2 regions of the Pandoraea sp. NPDC087047 genome follow, and region 2 is predicted to be linked to the other one. Evidence: riboswitches for the same ligand, from Rfam matches in the RefSeq annotation. Region 2 holds a riboswitch; the other holds the start of a gene.

Region 1 (9,936 bases), on a different contig from region 2:
CAGATACGACGCCCCGCGCGTTGCGCAGCCGGTGCTATGCCCGTCCGCCCTGGCAACGCTGCACCGGTGTGCCAGCGTGCAACCCGTCAATCCTCGCGCGGTTTCGCTGGAAGGCCGTTATCACCCGGTGATCATGCCTGACGGGCGCAGCGAGCGTGCGCAGGTTTGCCGCGATATCGTGAACGGCTCGTTGCTCGGTACCGACGGGCGAAATGGCACGGTGCCTTTCGAACCGAGCCGCGCCGATGTGACGAAAGCCGTGGCAGACACCGCGCGTCGCTGGACGGGAAAGCCCGGGCTTTCAGGCAAGAAGGAGTGGACGATGGCCTGCCTGAAGAATGAACTCCCGGCCGACTTCATCACCGCGCTGAACGGCCGCCTGCATGCCGGCTCGCGTCTTTTGCCGCCGAGCGAGAGCACCGAATGGATGATTCGCGTGGGATTCGCCGACGGCATGCCCATGCACCAGGCGTTGGTGCGTGGCGATCTCCCCGCGAACGTCGGACTGGGCACGGCCGAGTGGGCCAGGCTCGCGCTGGGCATCGAGCAACTGGGCGAGAGCCACTGGGAGGCGCGCCACACGAAGGTGATGGACGCGGCGGCCATGCCCGCAACCAACACCAAGGCCTTCACGGCGTTGGCGACGTCGATGTCGTTGTTGCCCGCGCACATCGCTACGGAGCGTCTGCGCAACGTATTGAAGATGCTCGGCGTGCCGACGTTACCTGCGGAGCCAACGAATGAGCCGCTTCGCGCCGTGTGATCGCGTGAGCGCGGGTATCGTCTGCTCGACAAGCGTCACACATAAGTTGGCCAAAGGTTAGCGATAAGCCAGCTATTCATCCGTTGTAAAAAAACGCGCCCGGTGTGACCCGGGCGCGTTAGCTTTTGTCGCTATCGATGGTTCCAAGTGGCGGCCGAACAAAGACTCGCCGCCACAATGGCATCCATCGCAGACATCAGGTGCGACGATAGATCTCGGCGCCGCTCTTCACGAATTCGACCGCCTTGACTTCCATGCCCTGCTTGAGGGCGGCTTCGTCGGTGATGCCTTGCTTGGCGGCGTAATCGCGCACGTCTTGCGTGATCTTCATCGAGCAGAAGTGCGGTCCGCACATCGAACAGAAGTGAGCGACCTTGGCGGAGTCCTTCGGCAGCGTTTCGTCGTGGAATTCGCGTGCCTTGTCCGGATCCAGACCGAGGTTGAACTGGTCTTCCCAGCGGAACTCGAAGCGCGCCTTCGACAGCGCGTTGTCGCGAATCTGCGAGCCGGGGTGGCCCTTGGCGAGGTCGGCAGCGTGCGCGGCGAGCTTGTACGTGATGATGCCTTCCTTCACGTCGTCCTTGTTCGGCAAGCCGAGGTGCTCCTTCGGCGTGACGTAGCACAGCATGGCCGTGCCGTACCAGCCGATGGTGGCCGCGCCGATGCCCGACGTGATGTGGTCGTAACCCGGTGCGATGTCCGTGGTTAGCGGTCCGAGCGTGTAGAACGGGGCTTCGTCGCAGTACTCGAGCTGGAGATCCATGTTCTCCTTGATGAGCTGCATCGGCACGTGGCCCGGGCCTTCGATCATGACCTGCACGTCGTGCTTCCACGCGATCTGCGTGAGTTCGCCCAGCGTCTTGAGTTCGGAGAGTTGCGCTTCGTCGTTGGCGTCGTAAATCGAGCCGGGACGCAGACCGTCACCCAGCGAGAAGGCGACGTCGTACGCCTTCATGATTTCGCAGATCTCTTCGAAGTGCGTGTACAGGAAGCTTTCCTTGTGGTGCGCGAGACACCACTTGGCCATGATCGAGCCGCCGCGGCTGACGATACCGGTCATGCGGTTGGCCGTCATCGGCACGTACGCGAGGCGCACGCCAGCGTGAATCGTGAAGTAGTCGACGCCTTGCTCGGCCTGCTCGATGAGCGTGTCGCGGAACATTTCCCACGTCAGGTCTTCGGCCTTGCCGTTCACCTTTTCGAGTGCCTGATAGATCGGCACCGTGCCGATGGGCACCGGGCTGTTACGCAGAATCCACTCGCGCGTTTCGTGAATGTGCTTGCCGGTCGACAGATCCATGACCGTGTCGCCGCCCCAGCGGATCGCCCACGTCATCTTGTCGACTTCTTCGCCGATCGACGACGTCACGGCCGAGTTGCCGATGTTCGCGTTGATCTTCACGAGGAAGTTGCGGCCGATGATCATCGGCTCCGATTCCGGGTGGTTGATGTTGTTCGGGATGATGGCGCGACCGCGTGCGATCTCTTCGCGCACGAATTCCGGCGTGATTTCGGCCGGAAGGCTCGCGCCGAAATGCTGACCCGGATGCTGACGCGAGAGCAGCTTGGCCAGACGCTCGCCTTGCGGGCCGGCGGCACGCACGCTTTCGATGTATTCCTGACGGCGCAGGTTTTCGCGAATCGCGATGTATTCCATCTCGGGCGTGATGATGCCCTGACGTGCGTAGTGCATCTGCGTCACGTTCTTGCCGGCCTTGGCGCGGCGCGGGGTGCGATGCAGGCCCGGGAAGCGCAGATCGGCGGTGGCGCTGTCGTCGGCACGCTCACGGCCGTAGGCCGAGGAGAGGCCCGGCAGGGCTTCGGTGTCACCGCGTTCTTCGATCCAGGCCGCGCGCAAGGCGGGCAGACCGGAGCGAATGTCGATGCGGGCGTTCGGATCGGTGTACGGACCCGAGGTGTCGTAGACGTAGATCGGCGGGTTTTTCTCGCCGCCGAAGCTCGTCGGCGTGTCGGCTTGCGAGATTTCGCGCATCGGGACCTGGATGTCCGGGCGCGAGCCTTCTACGTAGATCTTGCGGGAATTGGGCAGCGGTGCGATCGCGGCTTCGTCCACGCGCGCGTTGGCTGAGAGGAACTTCGGATTGGCGTTCATGCAATGTCTCCTGGCGGGGCACGTGTTGACGCCGACTAAATCGGCGCAAAGCGGCTCAGGAGCATGAACGGGGGCGAGGAATTTCTACGCTCCCTGCGCTGGCATTATCCAGATCAGGTTCTAAGGGTATTTCTCACCCACAACTCACGTTGCAGGACCCCTGCGCTTAGCTTTGCGGCAACGATACACCGACATGCCTGACAAACACAAGCGCGACGTGTCCCGAAAAACGTGAACGGGGCAATGGTGCGATGCGGCATGCAATGGGCCAGGGAATGCGTTGTGTGCGGCGGACGAAGCGTCCTCCGATATGCGGCAAATCGTCGAAAAATCTGCCATAACGTCGCAATGTAACGCTTACGCCAAGACTTGTTATTCCGTCAGCTAAGTCTGCTACGTCTGCTCCGCCAGACGTACCTCGCGCTGAAACTCGCGAGGCACCCACCGCAGCGCATCGCGGAAAAAGCGCCGGTCGGGTGGCGGGAGCATCGGCAGCACGCGGCCCAGCGATTGGGCGGCGTGCAATGCCTGCGGCGAATCCCCATCCTGATGCAGCGCGAACCACAACATCTCGAACCACAGATTGGCGAGTTGTAACGGCTCGAATCGGACACGTCCCTCTTCATGATCGGCAAGCGTCGTCACCACGACATCGGTCCAGCGCCGAAACCCCTTGGCGCGAGAGAAGGGGGCGCCGAACGGCTGCACGGCGTCGAGAAAGGCGTCGACTGCCAACGGGGTGCTCGCGCGCAGCGTCTGCAGATCGGGATCGCGCCGCACGGGCACCGCGCCACGTGCGATACGCAGCAGGAAAACGGTATTCCAGACGGAATTGCCGCCGACGCCGAAACGGTCGCAGATCCATTCCGAGAGGCCGATCCAGCGCAACGCCTGACGTTGCACGTCGGTGGCCGCGAGCCGTCTGCCGGGATCGATGAGCGCCTCTTGCCAGAACAGCCACAGCGAGAGACCGATGTTCGCCGCAACGTGTTGCGCGAGTTCGATGGAGTCGGCTTCGAACGCGGCTTGCAGCGCGTCGGAAAAGGCCGCGAGCGCGTCGGCCGCCGATTGTGCGCGGGCCGGGATCGGACCAGAGCGCGCCGCGTGCGATTTGTACAGCAGCGCTTGCAGATTGCGGCTCTCGAAGCGGATTCGCGGGTTGTAGACGAGGCAGGGCGCGAGCGTCGCGTCGTCGCTGATGCGTTGCAGATGGGCGAAGGCGCCCGCTTCGTCGCGCAATGCGTAGGCTTGCCAGGCCTGCACGATCCAGTGCATGGCGCGTAACGTTGGCGAGCCCGGCTGATTGGCCCCGAAGGTAGCGGCGAGCGCGGCAAGCGTACGCTTCGTGCGTGTGGCGTCTCCCATGCGACGCCACACGATCGTCTCTGCGAGCAGGGCGATGCCGCGTTGCACGTCGTCTACGGCACATACCTGCGCCGAGTGGAACGATGAGATCGCGCCCGAGCGTTGACGTCTGGTCTCGCCGTCAACGGGCGGGGTTGGCGGCGCGAGGAACACCCCGTCCTGCATATCGCGCTTGCCGAGCGTCAGGTGGTGCCAGAACGCGATGTCCTGCATGACGTAATCGAGCGCGGGCGATGGGGTGTCCGGCGCGGTGTCCTGCGGCAGGCCGAGAAACGCCGCGACAGCGCGACGCGGGTCGTCGGGTGAGGTGTCGCCGATGGTGATGACGATGCGCGACATCTCATGCGCGGCGAGCCAGAACGGGCCTTTGCCGCGTCCGCGCGTGGGGAGCAGGCGCACATCGGCCTGCCGGTCGTCGCCCCAGCCGACAGCGACGCCCCAGCGCGCGAAGTCCGAAAATGCGCGGCTGATGAGCATGCGCAGATCGCCCGCAATACCCGACTGACCGAAGCGAATTTTCAGCGACGCCAACGACACCGGCGACGCCTCGAAATGCGCCGCATAGTAGACGCGCATCAGTAACCAAAGACTTTGATAACGCGCCGGCTGGCCGTCGATTTTCTGCGGCGCATCGAGTCGCACGACGAGCGCCGGAGGCCCCGAAGGCGTGCCGGGGCCGACGTGGGAAGCGTTGGAGATGGGTGGAGATTGAATATCAGGCATCAGGCATGGCGTCGAAGGGAATCGCATCGCTCCGGGCGGCGGATGGCATCCGCTGGGTCCTCGGCATGCACAGAGGGGCGAGCCGATGATACGGCGGTTACGTCGGTTACGGTAGCTCTGCTTTGCATCTGGCGAAACCGGCACTATGCTGCAAACGCTTTCGAAAAGCGGTGCCTGGCCAGCGCTACCGACAACATCTATGCCATCTCCCTGGCATCCAATAAAATCAGGACAACGAAATGAAAAAAACAATCTCCCGTTGGCGGCGCGTTGCGTTACTGCTGCGTCTCGCGTCTGCGCTCGTCTCCACTCCCTTTTTGGCGATGTTCGTTACACCGGCGCATGCGGCCGAATTTGCGAAGGCGGCGTCCGTGCGTTTCACCGAGCGCGCCGACTGGGGCAAGTTTTTCGCCGCGGAAAATGCGAAGGGCACGATCGTCGTGCTCGACGGGAAGACGCAAACGTATCAGGCGTTCGACTCGGCGCGCGCCGAGCAGCGCATGTCGCCCGCCTCGACGTACAAGATCTTCAACAGCCTGCTGGCACTGGAGTCGGGCGCGTTGAACGACGAGCGCGAGATCATTCCGTGGGACGGCAAGCCGCGCCGGATGAAGACCTGGAATGCGGCGATGGATTTGCGCACGGCCTTCCGTGTGTCGTGCCTTCCGTGCTATCAGGTGGTGTCGCACAAGATTGCGCGCGAGTACGCGCAGGCCAAGCTCGATACGGTCGGTTATGGCAATCGCACGATCGGTTCTGTCGCCGATACGTACTGGGTGGACGACAGCTTGCGGATCTCGGCACGCGAACAGGTCGATTTCCTGCAACGTCTCGCGCGCGGCACGTTGCCGTTCTCCGCGCGTACGCAGGATATCGTGCGTCAGATCTCGATTGTCGAGGCAAACGGCGACTTCGTGCTGCACGGCAAGACGGGCTGGTTCGTCAACAAAAAGCACGATATCGGCTGGTGGGTGGGCTGGCTCGAGCGCGACGGCAATCTGACGATGGTCGCCTTGAACATGGACATGCAAGGCGATGCCGACGCGCCGAAGCGGGCGCGCATCGTGCGCAACGTGCTCAAGGAGATGAAGCTGATCTGAGCGAGGGCGCCTATCGATGCTGTGTCAGTGCCGCAGCGACGGGGTAACGCGGGATCGGTTCGGTGACGTGCCGACGTTGTGAACATCGCGCGGTGCGCACGTCTGGCGACGTAGCGCCCGTGCGATGGGTTGAGGGTGGGCGACTTACAGTGCGCGTCCGTGTTTGAGTGCGGCGGCGATTTCCGCGACGTGACGGCCTTGCGTCTTCGCGATCTTCAACTCGTTTGCGCTGGGTTGACGGGAGCCGTCGCCGGCCGCGAGGGTGGTAGCGCCGTAAGGCGTGCCGCCGGTGATCTCGCTCATGTTGGTCAGGCCCGGCTCGGTGTACGGCACGCCGACGATGACCATACCGTGGTGGAGCAGCGTGGAGTGAAAGCTCGTGATCGTCGTTTCCTGCCCGCCGTGCTGCGTGGCGGTGCTGGCGAACACGCTGCCGACCTTGCCCACGAGCGCGCCCTTGGCCCAGAGGCCTCCCGTCTGGTCGAGGAAGTTGCGCATTTGCGCGGTCATGTTGCCGAAGCGCGTCGGGGTGCCAAAGAGGATGGCGTCGTAATCGGCGAGTAGATCGGCGCGGGCAACCGGAACGTTCGCGAACGCCGCGCGTGCCGCCTTGGCGCCGCTCTTTTCGAGGACGTCGTCGGGCACGAGTTCAGGGACTTGCATGAGGGCGACCTCGACACTCGCCACGCTGCGCGCGCCTTCGGCAACCGCTTCGGCCATCTTGTAGATGTGCCCGTACATGCTATAGAACACCACCAGGATCTTGGCGTTGGCCATGTGAATCTCCTTAGGGGGTCAAGAGACGCCGACGTCGCGTGGGCTGTCGCCGCGCGAGGCGAGCCGTTCCATCATAGTCGACACGCGTGACGAAACAGCGATCTCGTGCCACGTCACCGGTGGCGCGAGACGATTTGCCTAAGCGAGGGCGGTTGGGAACGACCGGGCGACGTCAGGCGGACGCCGGGAAGACCAAGGAAAGACGCCGGAACGACGCCGGAAAGACGGGGTGCCGCTGCGTCCTATCGCAGACGTGAGCCGATGAGGCAGGCGAGTGCGAGTGCGGCCATGAGCACCGTCACGCTTGCCGACAGGCCGCCGACCAGCGCCAGCCCGGTTGCCGCGAGTCCATGCGCGAGCACGGCGGCGGGTACGAGCAGCGTCGCGCTCACGACACACCAGCGCATGACATATCGCCACATGAAGCGGCTCACGATGCGCATGCGCGCGTCGAGTTGATGCCGCTGCCAGAAAGACAGATCGGCTGCCGCGTAGAAGAGCCACAGCGGACTGAAGTATTTGATGAACAATTCCATGACGACATACCGGAAACACAATGCCCGCAGGGCGCGGGCATGTCGTCGAGGCACGAGGGTGGAGCACAAACTCGATGGCCCCGTCACGCATGTGGGGAGCGTCGACGCCGTGCAATTGTAGCAGGCGCTCACTTACTTTGATGTGCCGCACCCAGCGTCTAGTGAGGCAAACTTTGCTGAATTTCGCTCAATGATGCGAGAAATTCGAGCATCGTGCGATATCTCCCATAATGTCAGGGATGCTTCGGCGGCGTGATGGTGTGTCCGGACGTCTGCGTCGCGGACGCCAGTGCATGCGGCGTGTTGGCCGTGATCTGCTGAATCAGCGACCAGACGGACTGGGCGGCGGGAGAGAGCGTACGGTTCTTGCGGCGCACGAGCATGATGGTGCGATCGAGTTGTGGCACGAGCGGCAGGGCCACGAGGCGTACGCCTGTCACAGCAGGGTTCTCTGCGCCATTGCCCGGCGTGGCTACTGTCAATCCCGGCATCGCGGGCAATGCCAGCGCGGGCATGATGCTGATGCCGATGCCGGCCTCGACCATTCGGAAGACGGTAATGGCATGCCCGACTTCCTGCGCTATCTGGCAGTAGGCGCCGTGCTCGGCCAGCGCGCGGTCGATCAGCGGCCGGCTGCCGGACGCGTAATCGAGCAGCACCAGTTTCTCGCCGTTGAGCGCTTTCCACGTCACCTGCGCTTGCTTCGCGAAACGATGTGAGCGGTCGCACACTACCAGGAACGGCTCGACCATGATGGGCTCGCCGACCAGATCGTCCGTCCCTTCCGACGCGACGATGACCCCGAAATCGACTTCACCGTGGCGAACGCTGTCGGTCGCGAGCGTCTGCACCTGATCGCGCAGCATGAGCGTGATGTCCGGATACTGGGCCGCACAGGCCGAAATGCACTCGGGCATGAGGTTCGCGGAGATAGTGGGGGCGCTCGCGACGCGCACCCGGCCGCGCCGCTCTTCGGCCAGCCCGTGGGTATCGCGCAGGGCGCTCTCCAGTTCGTCGAGCACCCGGGCGAGCGTGGCCGAGAGGCTGGCGCCCACTTCGGTCAGCGTGACCTCGCGCGTTGTGCGGTCCACCAGCTTGAGTCCGAGTTCTTGCTCCAATTCCCGGATACAGCGGCTCACGGCCGGCTGAGTCAGGCCAATATCCTCGCCGGCACGGCTGAAACTGCCGTGTTCGGCCACTGCGAGGAACACTTTGAGCTGGCGCAGCGAGATATTCATGCGTCTTTGGTATGAATAAAATCTTTAAATGAATTTGTATTTTAACTACCCTTGCGCTCTAATACGTAAAAACCCGTAGCGCGAGCGCACACTTCCGGTCACTTTCGAATCCTGTGGAGGCGATGGACGACCACCGCTGACGGCCTTGCTGCCGTCACGTACCGTGTTCTGGCGGACGGGCTTTGTCATTTCAGACGCATTCGAGAGAGAGTATTCGAGATCGACGATGGCCAGACCGCGTTTCCTTCCCGACAATTTCACGTTGATGCTGGTCGCAACCGTTGCGCTAGCCAGTTTCCTGCCGGCGCGCGGCGAAGGTGAAGTCGCCTTCAACCTGCTCACCAACGTGGCGATTGCCGCCCTGTTCTTCCTGCACGGCGCGAAGCTCTCGCGCGAGGCGGTGCTCGCCGGTGCCACCCACTGGCGTTTGCATCTACTGGTGTTCGCCAGCACCTTCGTCATCTTCCCCATCGTTGGCGTGGCGCTCAAGCCCGTGCTCTCATGGACGGTGACCCCCGAGCTGTATCTGGGCATTCTCTTCCTGTGCACGCTGCCCGCGACGGTGCAATCGGCCATCGCCTTCACTTCGATGGCACGCGGCAACGTCCCGGCGGCCGTGTGCAGCGCGTCGGCATCGAGCCTGTTCGGTATTTTCATCACGCCGCTGCTCGTCGGCCTGATCGTCATCCATCACGATGGCAACACCGGCGCGTCGCCGTTCGACTCCATCGGCAACATCATGCTGCAACTGCTCGTGCCGTTCATTGCGGGCCAGTTGTCGCGCAAGGCCATCGGCAAATGGGTGGAGCGTAACCGCGGATTGCTCAAGGTCGTGGATCAGGGCTCGATTCTGCTGGTCGTCTACACGGCGTTCAGCGAAGCCGTGAATACCGGCCTGTGGCACCAGATCCCGCCGTTGGCACTGCTCGGCCTGGTGGGCTGCTGCGCCGTGATTCTGGCGATCATGCTGGCGGTGACGACGTATTCCGCCCGCTGGCTCGGGTTTTCGCGTGAAGACGAGATCACGATCGTCTTCTGTGGCTCGAAGAAGAGCCTCGCGAGCGGTATTCCGATGGCCAAGGTGCTGTTCGCGACAGGGCCGCTCGGCGCGATCGTGCTGCCGCTGATGCTGTTCCATCAGATGCAACTCATGGTGTGCGCGGTGCTCGCGCAACGTTATGCCAACCGTCAGCGCGCCGCGGCGGCGGGTAAGGTTGGCAAGGCGGGCAAGACGGCCAAGGCGGTCACTGGCGAGGGCAAGTCCGACAGTGGCGCCAACGCTGGCGCGGGGCGCTGAGGCCTATGTAACCTCAAGAACACG
Region 2 (9,936 bases):
TGCGTCCGCTGCCGAACGGCCACAGACCGGCGAGCGCGCGCAGCATGGTGCTCTTGCCGCAGCCCGAGCGGCCGCGAATCAGCCAGCGCGAGCCGGGGGCGAATGCGAACGATCCCGCCACCGCGAGGGGCGCGCCGTTGGGCAGCGCGAGTTTCAGGTCGGCCGCCATGTACGCGGGCGTGCCGCTGGCCGTCACGACCGATATGCCGCCGTCATGCGGCGCGTCGGGGGCTTCGTCGATCACGCGCGTGAATTCGCGCAGACGATTGATCGTCGCCTTCCAGTCGGCCAACGTCGAGAAGCTGTTCACGAACCAGGAGAAGCCGTCGCTCACTTGACCGAACGCGTCGATGATTCGCATCAGCACGCCCAGCGTGAACGCGCCTGCGAAATAGCGCGGTGCGGCCGCCATGATCGGGAAGACGATGGCGATCTGTGCGTAAATCGAGTTCGCGAAGATCAGGCGTTTCGTCACGACCATGATCTGCCACCAGTTGTCGCGCACCGCACCGAACGCGGACTTCAAGCGTGTCAGCTCGGCGCCCTCGCCGCGGTAGAGCGCGATCTGCTCGGCGGATTCGCGCAGCCGCACCAGCAGAAAACGGAAGTCGGCTTCGACCTGTTGCTGGCGATAGCTCAGTCCCACCAGCGGTCGACCGACCTTGAAGATGAAGAACGAACCGACGATGGCGTACAGCGCCGCGACCCAGACCATGTAGCCGGGGATCGTTACGTTCATGCCGGCGAGCACGAACGACACTGCGCCGGAGATCGTCCAGAGAATGGTGATGAACGAGAACAGCGAGACCAGCGTCGTCAGCAAGTCGAGCGAGAGTGCGAGCGACGAATTGACGAGCGTGCGGATGTCTTCGGAAATACGCTGGTCGGGGTTGTCCGCCAGATGATCGCGCTCGATGCGGTAGTACGCCCGGTGCGTGAACCACTTTGTCAGATTGCTATCCGTAACCCACTGCCGCCAGCGAATTTCGAGCATCTGGCGGAAGTAGGTGCGAAACGTCGCAATGATGATGAAGCTGAACGCCAATATGGCGAACTCAAGGAGCGACGACTTGAAGACAGGCCAGTTGCGTTTGTCGAGGGCGTCGTAAAAACTCGCGTTCCACGCGTTCAGGCGCACGTTGATGAACACGACGGCCAGGTTCAGCGCAATGACCAGCGCGAGCAAGCGGCGGCCTTCCCAGCGTTTCTCCGAGACCCAGTACGGGCGGATCAGTTGCCAGGCGGTGGGATGCTTCGGCGGCTTGGGCGGGGGCGCGGCGGTGTTGCCCGAAGGACGTGCTTCGGGCGGCGTGGGGGATATCGGCGTTTGGGCCATGATCGTCAGGCGGCGCGGCCGCGGTAATGCAACGTTGTGATTGACGACATACGGTGAGCAGGGACGAATGCCAATCGGCTCATTTGACCTCAGTTCCCGATGGTGCGTTGCACGAATTCGGGCCTGAGACGCGTGTCACGGTGAATTCCAGTTTACGTGCCGTTACACGGGCGCGGAGAATCGTCAAAAAACGAGACGCCGAGCGCGTGGACAGGCGTGCAACCGCCCGGGAAGCCAGCTTGCACGGGCGTCGGCATCTATGATGTAATGGTCGCGGGCGAAACAGGGGTGCTCCGTATCTGACATCGGCGGGACGCAGGTGTTTACCATGCGTAACGACGTCAGAGGTCACGCGGGGCTGAGAGAGACCCTTTGCACCCGACCCGGGTAATACCGGCGTGGGAAGTTTCCGACTACTCCAGCGGGGTAAGGTGTTCCGGCACCGTTTCGTCCTTTTGCTTTCATGAGGAAAGGACCCCATGCATTGCCTCCCACAACATCCTCCGCATTTCCCTGAGTGCCAGCGCGCCGTGACGGCTTGCGCGGCAGTGCGCGTATGAGTGCCTCTACTTCACGTCCCGATATTGCGGTGCTGGGCGGCGGGCTGTCCGGCCGTCTGCTTGCGTGGCAACTGGTGCGCGCCGGTGCGCGCGTGGCGCTGTACGAGCGCGGCGACGCCGACGGATCGGCCGCTGCCGGCTGGGTAGCGGCCGCCATGCTTGCGCCGTTGGCCGAGGCTGCCGTGGCCGAGCCGAGCATCGTGGAGATGGGCGCTGTCGGCCTGGAGCGCTGGCCTGGGCTGATCGACGGCCTTCCCGAGCACGTCTTCTTTCAACGCAATGGCACGTTGGTCGTGTGGCATCAGCCCGATCGCGCCGAAGCTGTCATGTTTGAGCGTCGCATGCGCGCGAACGCCCCGCCCGAGTTGCTGCGCGGCGGTGTCGAGCGTATTCCCGGCGCCCGGTTGAAGGACGTGGAACCGGCGCTCGCCGGCCGCTTTCAGGAAGGCTGGCTGCTGCCCAACGAAGGGCAACTCGATAACCGTCAACTGTTGCGCGCGCTCGCAGCAGGCCTTGCGAAAGCGGGGGCGGAACTGCACTGGCATACCGAGATCGCCGAGGGCGCCTATCCGGACGCCGGTCTGGTCATCGACTGTCGCGGGCTCGGCGCGCGCGAAGCGCTCACGCAACTGCGCGGTGTGCGTGGCGAAGTGGTGCGGATTCACGCGCCGGGGATCGGACTGCGCCGGCCGGTGCGTTTGCTGCATCCGCGCTATCCCATCTATATCGCGCCGAAGGAAAACGACCTGTACGTGATCGGCGCGACCGAACTCGAATCGGAAGATATGTCGCCGATGACCGTGCGCTCGGCGCTCGAACTGCTCTCGGCGGCGCATTCGCTGAACCCGGCGTTCGGCGAGGCGCGCATCGTCGAGCTGAACGTCAACTGCCGCCCGGCGCTGCCCGATCATCTGCCGCGAGTGCAATGGGACGGCGCGCGGCTGCTGCGCGTGAACGGCCTGTACCGGCACGGTTATCTGCTCGCGCCGGCGGTCACGGGGGAGGCTTGCGCGCTGGCGCAGGCATTGATGCAAACGACGGGCGCGCCAGTGGGAACCGAGCACGCGTTCGATTGGGATACGTGGCGAGCGAGCCGGCCGTGGCCGGACCTGTTCCGTCAGGCATGAGAGGAAGCGGTACGCGATGGACATCCATATCAATCAACAGACACTGAGCGTGGCCGAGACGGCGACGCTGGCCGAGGCACTGGCCGCCTATGGCGCCAAGCCGCCTTTCGCGGCGGCGATCAACGGGCAGTTCGTGCCCAAGACGCAATACGCGGCGCGCACGCTCGCGCAGGGCGACAAGATCGATGTCGTGCAACCGGTAGCCGGAGGCTGAAATGAACGCATTCACGGAATCGGCCAATGTGGCCGCAGGCAGCACGCGCGACGCGCTCACGCTCTACGACACCCGCTTCGGCAGCCGCTTTTTGCTCGGCACGGCGCGCTATCCGTCGCTCCAGGCGTTGAACGACGCCATCGACGCCGCTCGTCCGGGCATGGTGACCGTGGCGTTGCGCCGTCAACTCTCGGGCACCGGCGCGCAAGCGTCGGAAGGCCATTTCTGGGAGACGCTGCGCCGCCTCGCCGTGCCGGTGCTGCCCAATACCGCGGGTTGCCATTCGGTGCAGGAAGCGCTGACGACGGCGCAAATGGCGCGCGAGGTGTTCGAGACCGACTGGATCAAGCTCGAGTTGATCGGCGACGACTACACGCTTCAGCCCGATCCGTTCGGTTTGGTGACGGCTGCCGAGCAGCTCATTCGCGATGGCTTCAAGGTGTTGCCGTATTGCACGGAGGATCTGGTGCTGTGCCGTCGTCTGCTGGATGTCGGCTGTCAGGCGCTGATGCCCTGGGGCGCGCCGATCGGCACCGGCAAGGGGGTGATCAATCCGTACGGCCTGCGTTTGCTGCGCGACCGTCTGCCGGATACGCCGCTGATCGTCGACGCGGGGCTCGGTCTGCCGTCGCACGCGTGTCAGGTGATGGAGTGGGGTTACGACGGCGTGTTGCTCAACACCGCTGTTGCCCTCGCCGCGCAGCCGGTGGAAATGGCCGGTGCATTTGCTGGCGCGATCAAGGCGGGCCGTGCGGCATGGCTTGCCGGGCCGATGGCCGAGCGCGAGAGTGCCGAGGCCAGCACGCCGGTCGTCGGGGTGCCGTTCTGGCATCAGACGGGGGCCTGATTTGGTTGGACTTCGCTTGAATCCGCTCATTCTCGCCACGCCGGCGCATCGCCAGACCGACAAGGATTTTTCATGACGACGCACACTGGCGCCGCCGGGCTCTCGCACGTGCAATGCCTGCCCGCCGACGCACCCCTCGCGATGGCGTGGCAGCAGGCCGCCGCCGGGATTCGCGCGCGTCTCGCGCCGTGGCCGTCTGATTCATCGGGCGCGACATCGCCGCAATGGCGTCTGCATGCTCAGACACCCGCGAGCGCAGGTAAAGGCGATATCGTCTGGTGGCCGCTGTCGCCGCACGGCGCACCGGGTACGGCGTCGAGCGTGCAGATCGATGCATGGCGCGCGGGCGGTGCCGCTGTGCTCTGTTCCCATGCGCTTGTGCAGGGCCGCGTGGAAGACACGCTGTACACGAGCGATGCGACCTATCGCGTGGCGGGCGTCGACGATCCCGCTTTCTTCCCGGCATTCGCCGCGTTTCTGGATTGCGGATTCGCGCCGCACGACGCGCTCGTGCTCGCCCGCGCCTGGCGCACCGACGGCAGCCATGCCCGCGCGGAAGACGCCGACACGCTGGGCGCTTGGCCGACCGTGCTGGAGACGTTTCCCGTAGTGCTCGGTCAGGTGCCGTCGCCGGGGGGCTTTCCGGGGTGTCCGTCGCGACTGGGTCTGTATCCGGTGCTGCCCGACGCCGACTGGTGCGAGCGCATGGCAGACCTCCGCGTTGGCACCGTGCAGTTGCGTATCAAGGATCCGGCGCACCCGGGCTTGCGCTCGGAGATCGAGCGGACCGTGGCCGCCGGCCGACGCGTTGCCCAGCACAGGAACGACAGCGCATGGTTCATCAACGACCACTGGCGCGAAGCGGCGCACGCCGGTGCGTACGGCGTACATCTCGGGCAGGAAGACATGGCGGCGCTCTCGGCCGATGAGGTCGCGACGCTGCACGCGAGCGGCATGCGGCTGGGCATCAGCACGCACGGCTATTACGAGATTCTCGCGGCGCATCACTTCCGGCCGAGCTATCTGGCCGTGGGGGCGGTGTTCCCGACGACGACCAAAGTGATCGCCACCGCGCCGCAAGGGCTGGCGAAGCTCGCGCGCTACGTGAAGCTCATCGCGCCGCATTACCCGCTGGTGTCGATTGGCGGCATCGATGCGGCCAATCTGTCTCAGGTGCTCGATACCGGCGTGAGATGCGCGGCAGTCGTGCGCGCCGTGACGCAAGCCACCGATGTGGCAGCCGCAGTTCGGGGGATGGAGCAGGAGTTTGCGCGGCGGGCTTGATGCGTCGACACGTGACGCGCCGATGTGATGCGCTGACCCGATGCAGTAGGGCGGAACGGCGGTGATTACAGTGCGCGCGTCATGAACACGGCGCCGTCGCCGTATCCGGCCAGTTTGGCGGCAATCAGCGGCGAGACCTCCGGCGCCGGCCCATAGCCGAAACGCGCCCAGAATCCCTGGGATTGCTGCACTGCGACAAGCGCCGAGGCCTGCAAGCCGAGCGACTGTGCCGCTGTCAGCGCAGCGGCGTAAAGTTGGCTGGCGACCCCTGCGCCGCGTGTACGAGGTGCGAGTGCCATGTCGTGCACGTACCAGCAGTCGGGCGCGTCGGGCAGGGCGTCGAGCACGGTGTCCAGCGGGGGTGGTGCGGCCAGATGCCAGGGATGCGTGAACAGATAACCCGCCACGCGAAGTTCGTTAGGGCTCACACCCTCCCTATCTACCGCTACCCAGCAAGTGCCCGGCGACAGCGCCAGACGCGAGGCCAGCGTGGCTTCCGATTCGAGCATGACATCGCCATAGGCCAGCGCCTGCACTCTCATGACATGGGGAAGGTCGCCGATCTGCATCGGACGAATCTGAAACGTGTGTGCGCTCGTCGCGCGCGGCTGAAGGGGGCGGAAAGGCTTTGGGGGGGCGGAAGACATTCCGATCAATGATTTATCGCGCAAAACGTCGTATTGTAGCAACGACGCAACACCGGCATCCGGCGGGGCCAGGTAAGTCATTGGTGCGGTTACGTTTTTACGCTGTGGCGTCTCCCGGAACGTGTCGATACGAATGCACGTTGCCCCTGTAAAATCCCGCGGGGCAACGCCGGTCGTCGCTTTCGCCAGCCGGGCTTGAACGGCATCGATTGGCAAACCCCCCTATAATTGGCGTTTTGCGCCGCACTATAAGACCCGAAACGTGCCTACCCCGAATCCGGAAAATCTGCTCGAATTGCGCGACGTTAGCTTTGGTTACGGCGAACGTCTGGTGCTTTCCGGGTTGAATATGCGGTTTCCCCGCGGAAAGGTCATTGCGGTCATGGGAGGGTCGGGCTGCGGAAAGACGACCGTCCTGCGTTTGATCGGCGGTCTGGTGCACGCCAGTCGCGGCGAGGTCGACTTTGACGGGACCGATGTTTCGTCGCTCGATCGCGATGGCTGGTACCGGTTGCGTCGCCGCATGGGCATGCTGTTCCAGTTTGGCGCGTTGTTCACCGACATGACCGTGTTCGACAACGTGGCGTTTCCGCTGCGCGAACATACCCGTCTCGATGAAGACCTCATTCGCGACCTCGTGCTGATGAAGCTCAATGCCGTGGGCCTGCGTGGCGCGCGCGACATGAAGCCGGCTGAGATCTCGGGCGGGATGGCGCGCCGTGTGGCGCTTGCGCGTACGATTGCACTTGACCCGGACCTCGTCATGTACGACGAGCCGTTTACCGGTCTGGACCCGATCTCGATGGGCATTACCGCGAACCTGATTCGCAAGCTCAACGATGCGCTGGGGGCCACGTCGATCATCGTGTCGCATGATGTTGCCGAGACGTTCACCATCGCCGACTACATCTATTTCATCAGCGAAGGCCGCATCGCTGCCGAAGGCTCGCCCGACGCGCTGCGTGCCTCGAACGACCCGACGGTGCGTCAGTTCATCGACGCCCAGCCGGACGGCCCCGTCAAGTTTCAGTATCCCGCGCCGCCGCTCGCGGAAGATTTCGGTATCGGAGCGCGTGCATGATTACCGCCATTGGCAGTTTTGTTCGCGGCCACGTCGAGCGCCTGGGTTACGGCGCGCGAATGTTCCTGCGCATGCTGACGTCGAGCCGCGCGTTGCTGCGCCGGCCGCGTCTGGTGACCGATCAGATTCATTTCGTCGGTAACTATTCGTTCGTCATCATCGCTGTCTCGGGCCTGTTCGTCGGCTTCGTGCTCGGCCTGCAAGGGTATTACACGCTCAACAAGTACGGCTCGGAGCAAGCGCTCGGCCTGCTCGTGGCGCTCTCGCTGGTGCGTGAGTTGGGGCCGGTGGTCACCGCGTTGCTGTTTGCGGGACGTGCGGGGACGTCGCTCACTGCGGAGATCGGTCTGATGAAGGCGGGTGAGCAGTTGACCGCCATGGAAATGATGGCGATCGACCCGATTGCGCGCGTTGTGGCACCGCGTTTCTGGGCGGGCGTGATCGCCATGCCGATTCTCGCGGCGATCTTCTCTGCGGTCGGCATCTTCGGCGGTTATCTCGTCGGCGTGCAGTTGATCGGCGTGGATACCGGCGCGTTCTGGTCGCAGATGCAAGGCGGCGTGGACGTTTGGTCGGACGTTGCGAACGGCGTCGTCAAGAGTATCGTGTTCGGCATTGCCGTCACATTTATCGCGCTGTATCAGGGCTTCGAAGCACAGCCGACGCCGGAAGGCGTGTCGCGTGCAACGACGCGTACGGTGGTGCAGGCGTCGCTGGCCGTGCTCGGCCTCGACTTCCTGCTCACGGCTCTGATGTTCAGCTAACGGGCCGGCTTGCCTGCCAAGACATAGACAGACAGTTTGCGCACACTGACACAATGAAAAAACACCCCCTCGACTTCTGGGTCGGCCTGTTCGTGGTACTCGGCTTCGCAGCGCTGCTGTTCCTCGCGCTCAAGGCGGGCAACATGAGCTCGCTGTCGTTCTCGACGACTTATCCGGTGACGGTGCGCTTCGATAACATCGGCGGCCTCAAGCCGCGCGCGGCGGTCAAGAGCGCCGGCGTGGTGGTCGGTCGCGTGGCGTCGATCCAGTTCGACGACAAGCGCTATCTGGCCGACGTCACGCTCAACATCGATTCGCAGTATCAGTTTCCGAAGGATTCGTCGGCGAAGATTCTGACGTCGGGTCTGCTCGGCGAGCAATACATCGGGCTCGAACCCGGCGGTGACGATCAGATGCTCAAGGGCGGTGATACGATCACGCTCACGCAGTCGGCCATCGTGCTCGAAAACCTGATCGGCCAGTTCCTGTACAACAAGGCGGCAGACGCTGGTGGCGCCCAGGCGGGCGGCGCATCGGCAGCACCGGCAGCAGCAGCCCCCGCTGCGGCACCGGCGCCAGGGGCAGCAACGGTAACCCAAGGAAAATAAGAGAAATGACCAGCTTCCGTACTTCGGCAGTGCTGGCCGCTGGCGCGTTGGCGCTGGCCGGTTGCGCGACTGTTACGAACCCCAACCCCGCTGACCCCATCGAAGGTTTCAACCGTTCGATGTATACGTTCAACGACACGCTCGACAAGGCGGTGCTCGTGCCGGTGGCCAAGGGCTACCGCTTCACCGTGCCGGAACCGGCGCGCGACATGGTCACGAACTTCTTCTCGAACGTGGGCGACGTGTACAACTTCGCCAACAACCTGCTCCAGTTGCAGGTCACGGCCGCCGTTCAGGATCTGATGCGTCTGACGATCAACACGGTGTTCGGTGTCGGCGGTCTGATCGACTTCGCCACGCCCGCCGGCTTGCCCAAGCACAGCCAGGACTTCGGCGTGACGCTCGGCAAGTGGGGCCTGCCTGACGGCCCGTACCTCGTGCTGCCGCTGCTCGGCCCGAGCACGGTGCGCGACACCGTCGGCATGGCGGGCAACATGTTCATCGATCCGACTTCGTACATCAAACCGGACTGGGTGAGCTACTCGCTCTATGGCGTGCGTCTGGTGAACACGCGCGCCAATCTGCTCGACGCCTCGAACCTGCTCGAAGCCGCGGCGCTCGATCCGTACTCGTTCACGCGCGACGCTTATCTGGCGCGTCGCAAGTACCTCGTCAATGGTGGTGCATCGAGCGACGCCTCGCTGCCGAACTACGATGAGGAAGAGGGCGCCGCCAGTGCCCCCGCTGCCGCGGGTGGTGCAGGCGCTCAGCCGATGCCCGCCAAGCCGGCGGCGCCTGCGTCGGGCGCGAGTGCACCGGCCCCGGCGTCGGGCGCACAAGCTGAGCCGGACGCGCCACAAGGCTCACCCGTGCCGGGCCGGATGGTGCCGGGCGGTCTGCCTTTCCGTCGTTGATTCGATACGATAGGCGCCGTTCGTGAACCGTTCGGCGTCAATCGGCAAAAGATGACAGCACGCCCCGCCGGTTAGGGCACCTTCGGGAGATGGCCCACCGGTAGCACCGCTATCCTGACAGTATCGACGCGATGCGCGGGGCAACAGTTTGTTACACGACGCTGCCGTCAATCCGAGAACTCCAGACGCGACGCGGGTATCCAAACCCGCAATATTCGTCACTCGAAAGAGGAAGTCCACAATGAAGAAGTTCTGGCTCATTCCCGTCATGGCATTCATGACGTATACCGCCGCCGGTTCGGCAATGGCACAGGCTCAGTCGCCGGAAGCGCTGGTCAAGCAGACCGTGAGCGAGGTGATGGCTGCCGCCAAGAGCGACCCGAACATTCAGAAGGGTGATCTCAACAGCATCACCAAACTGGTCGAGCAGAAGATCCTGCCGCACGCAGACTTCTCGCGTACCACGCAGTTGGCGACCGGCCGGGCGTGGCGCGAAGCGACGCCGCAGCAGCGCGAACAGCTGACCACGCAGTTCAAGGCATTGCTGCTGCGCA

The links. A riboswitch is a leader RNA that binds a small molecule or an ion and turns the genes downstream of it on or off. The one in region 2 is predicted to bind thiamine pyrophosphate.
Region 1: linked by a shared signal. The riboswitch ahead of thiC (phosphomethylpyrimidine synthase ThiC) and the one ahead of ACIPHM_RS19340 (FAD-dependent oxidoreductase) in region 2 are both predicted to bind thiamine pyrophosphate.

The regions. Positions count from the first base shown of each region.
Region 1 covers NZ_JBIUZU010000005.1:361,164-371,099, forward strand. The annotation lists gene ACIPHM_RS11870 (hypothetical protein) at 1-763, shown strand, start outside; gene thiC (phosphomethylpyrimidine synthase ThiC) at 960-2,876, opposite strand; TPP riboswitch at 2,950-3,048, opposite strand; gene ACIPHM_RS11880 (hypothetical protein) at 3,270-4,964, opposite strand; gene blaOXA (OXA-62 family carbapenem-hydrolyzing class D beta-lactamase) at 5,204-6,064, shown strand; gene wrbA (NAD(P)H:quinone oxidoreductase) at 6,209-6,841, opposite strand; gene ACIPHM_RS11895 (hypothetical protein) at 7,084-7,377, opposite strand; gene ACIPHM_RS11900 (LysR family transcriptional regulator) at 7,611-8,615, opposite strand; gene ACIPHM_RS11905 (bile acid:sodium symporter family protein) at 8,842-9,912, shown strand.
Region 2 covers NZ_JBIUZU010000010.1:55,831-65,766, forward strand. The annotation lists gene ACIPHM_RS19335 (ABC transporter ATP-binding protein/permease) at 1-1,336, opposite strand, end outside; TPP riboswitch at 1,611-1,758, shown strand; gene ACIPHM_RS19340 (FAD-dependent oxidoreductase) at 1,893-3,023, shown strand; gene thiS (sulfur carrier protein ThiS) at 3,040-3,237, shown strand; gene ACIPHM_RS19350 (thiazole synthase) at 3,239-4,084, shown strand; gene ACIPHM_RS19355 (thiamine phosphate synthase) at 4,157-5,368, shown strand; gene ACIPHM_RS19360 (GNAT family N-acetyltransferase) at 5,434-6,015, opposite strand; gene ACIPHM_RS19365 (ABC transporter ATP-binding protein) at 6,278-7,096, shown strand; gene mlaE (lipid asymmetry maintenance ABC transporter permease subunit MlaE) at 7,093-7,860, shown strand; gene mlaD (outer membrane lipid asymmetry maintenance protein MlaD) at 7,914-8,468, shown strand; gene ACIPHM_RS19380 (VacJ family lipoprotein) at 8,474-9,382, shown strand; gene ACIPHM_RS19385 (phospholipid-binding protein MlaC) at 9,624-9,936, shown strand, end outside.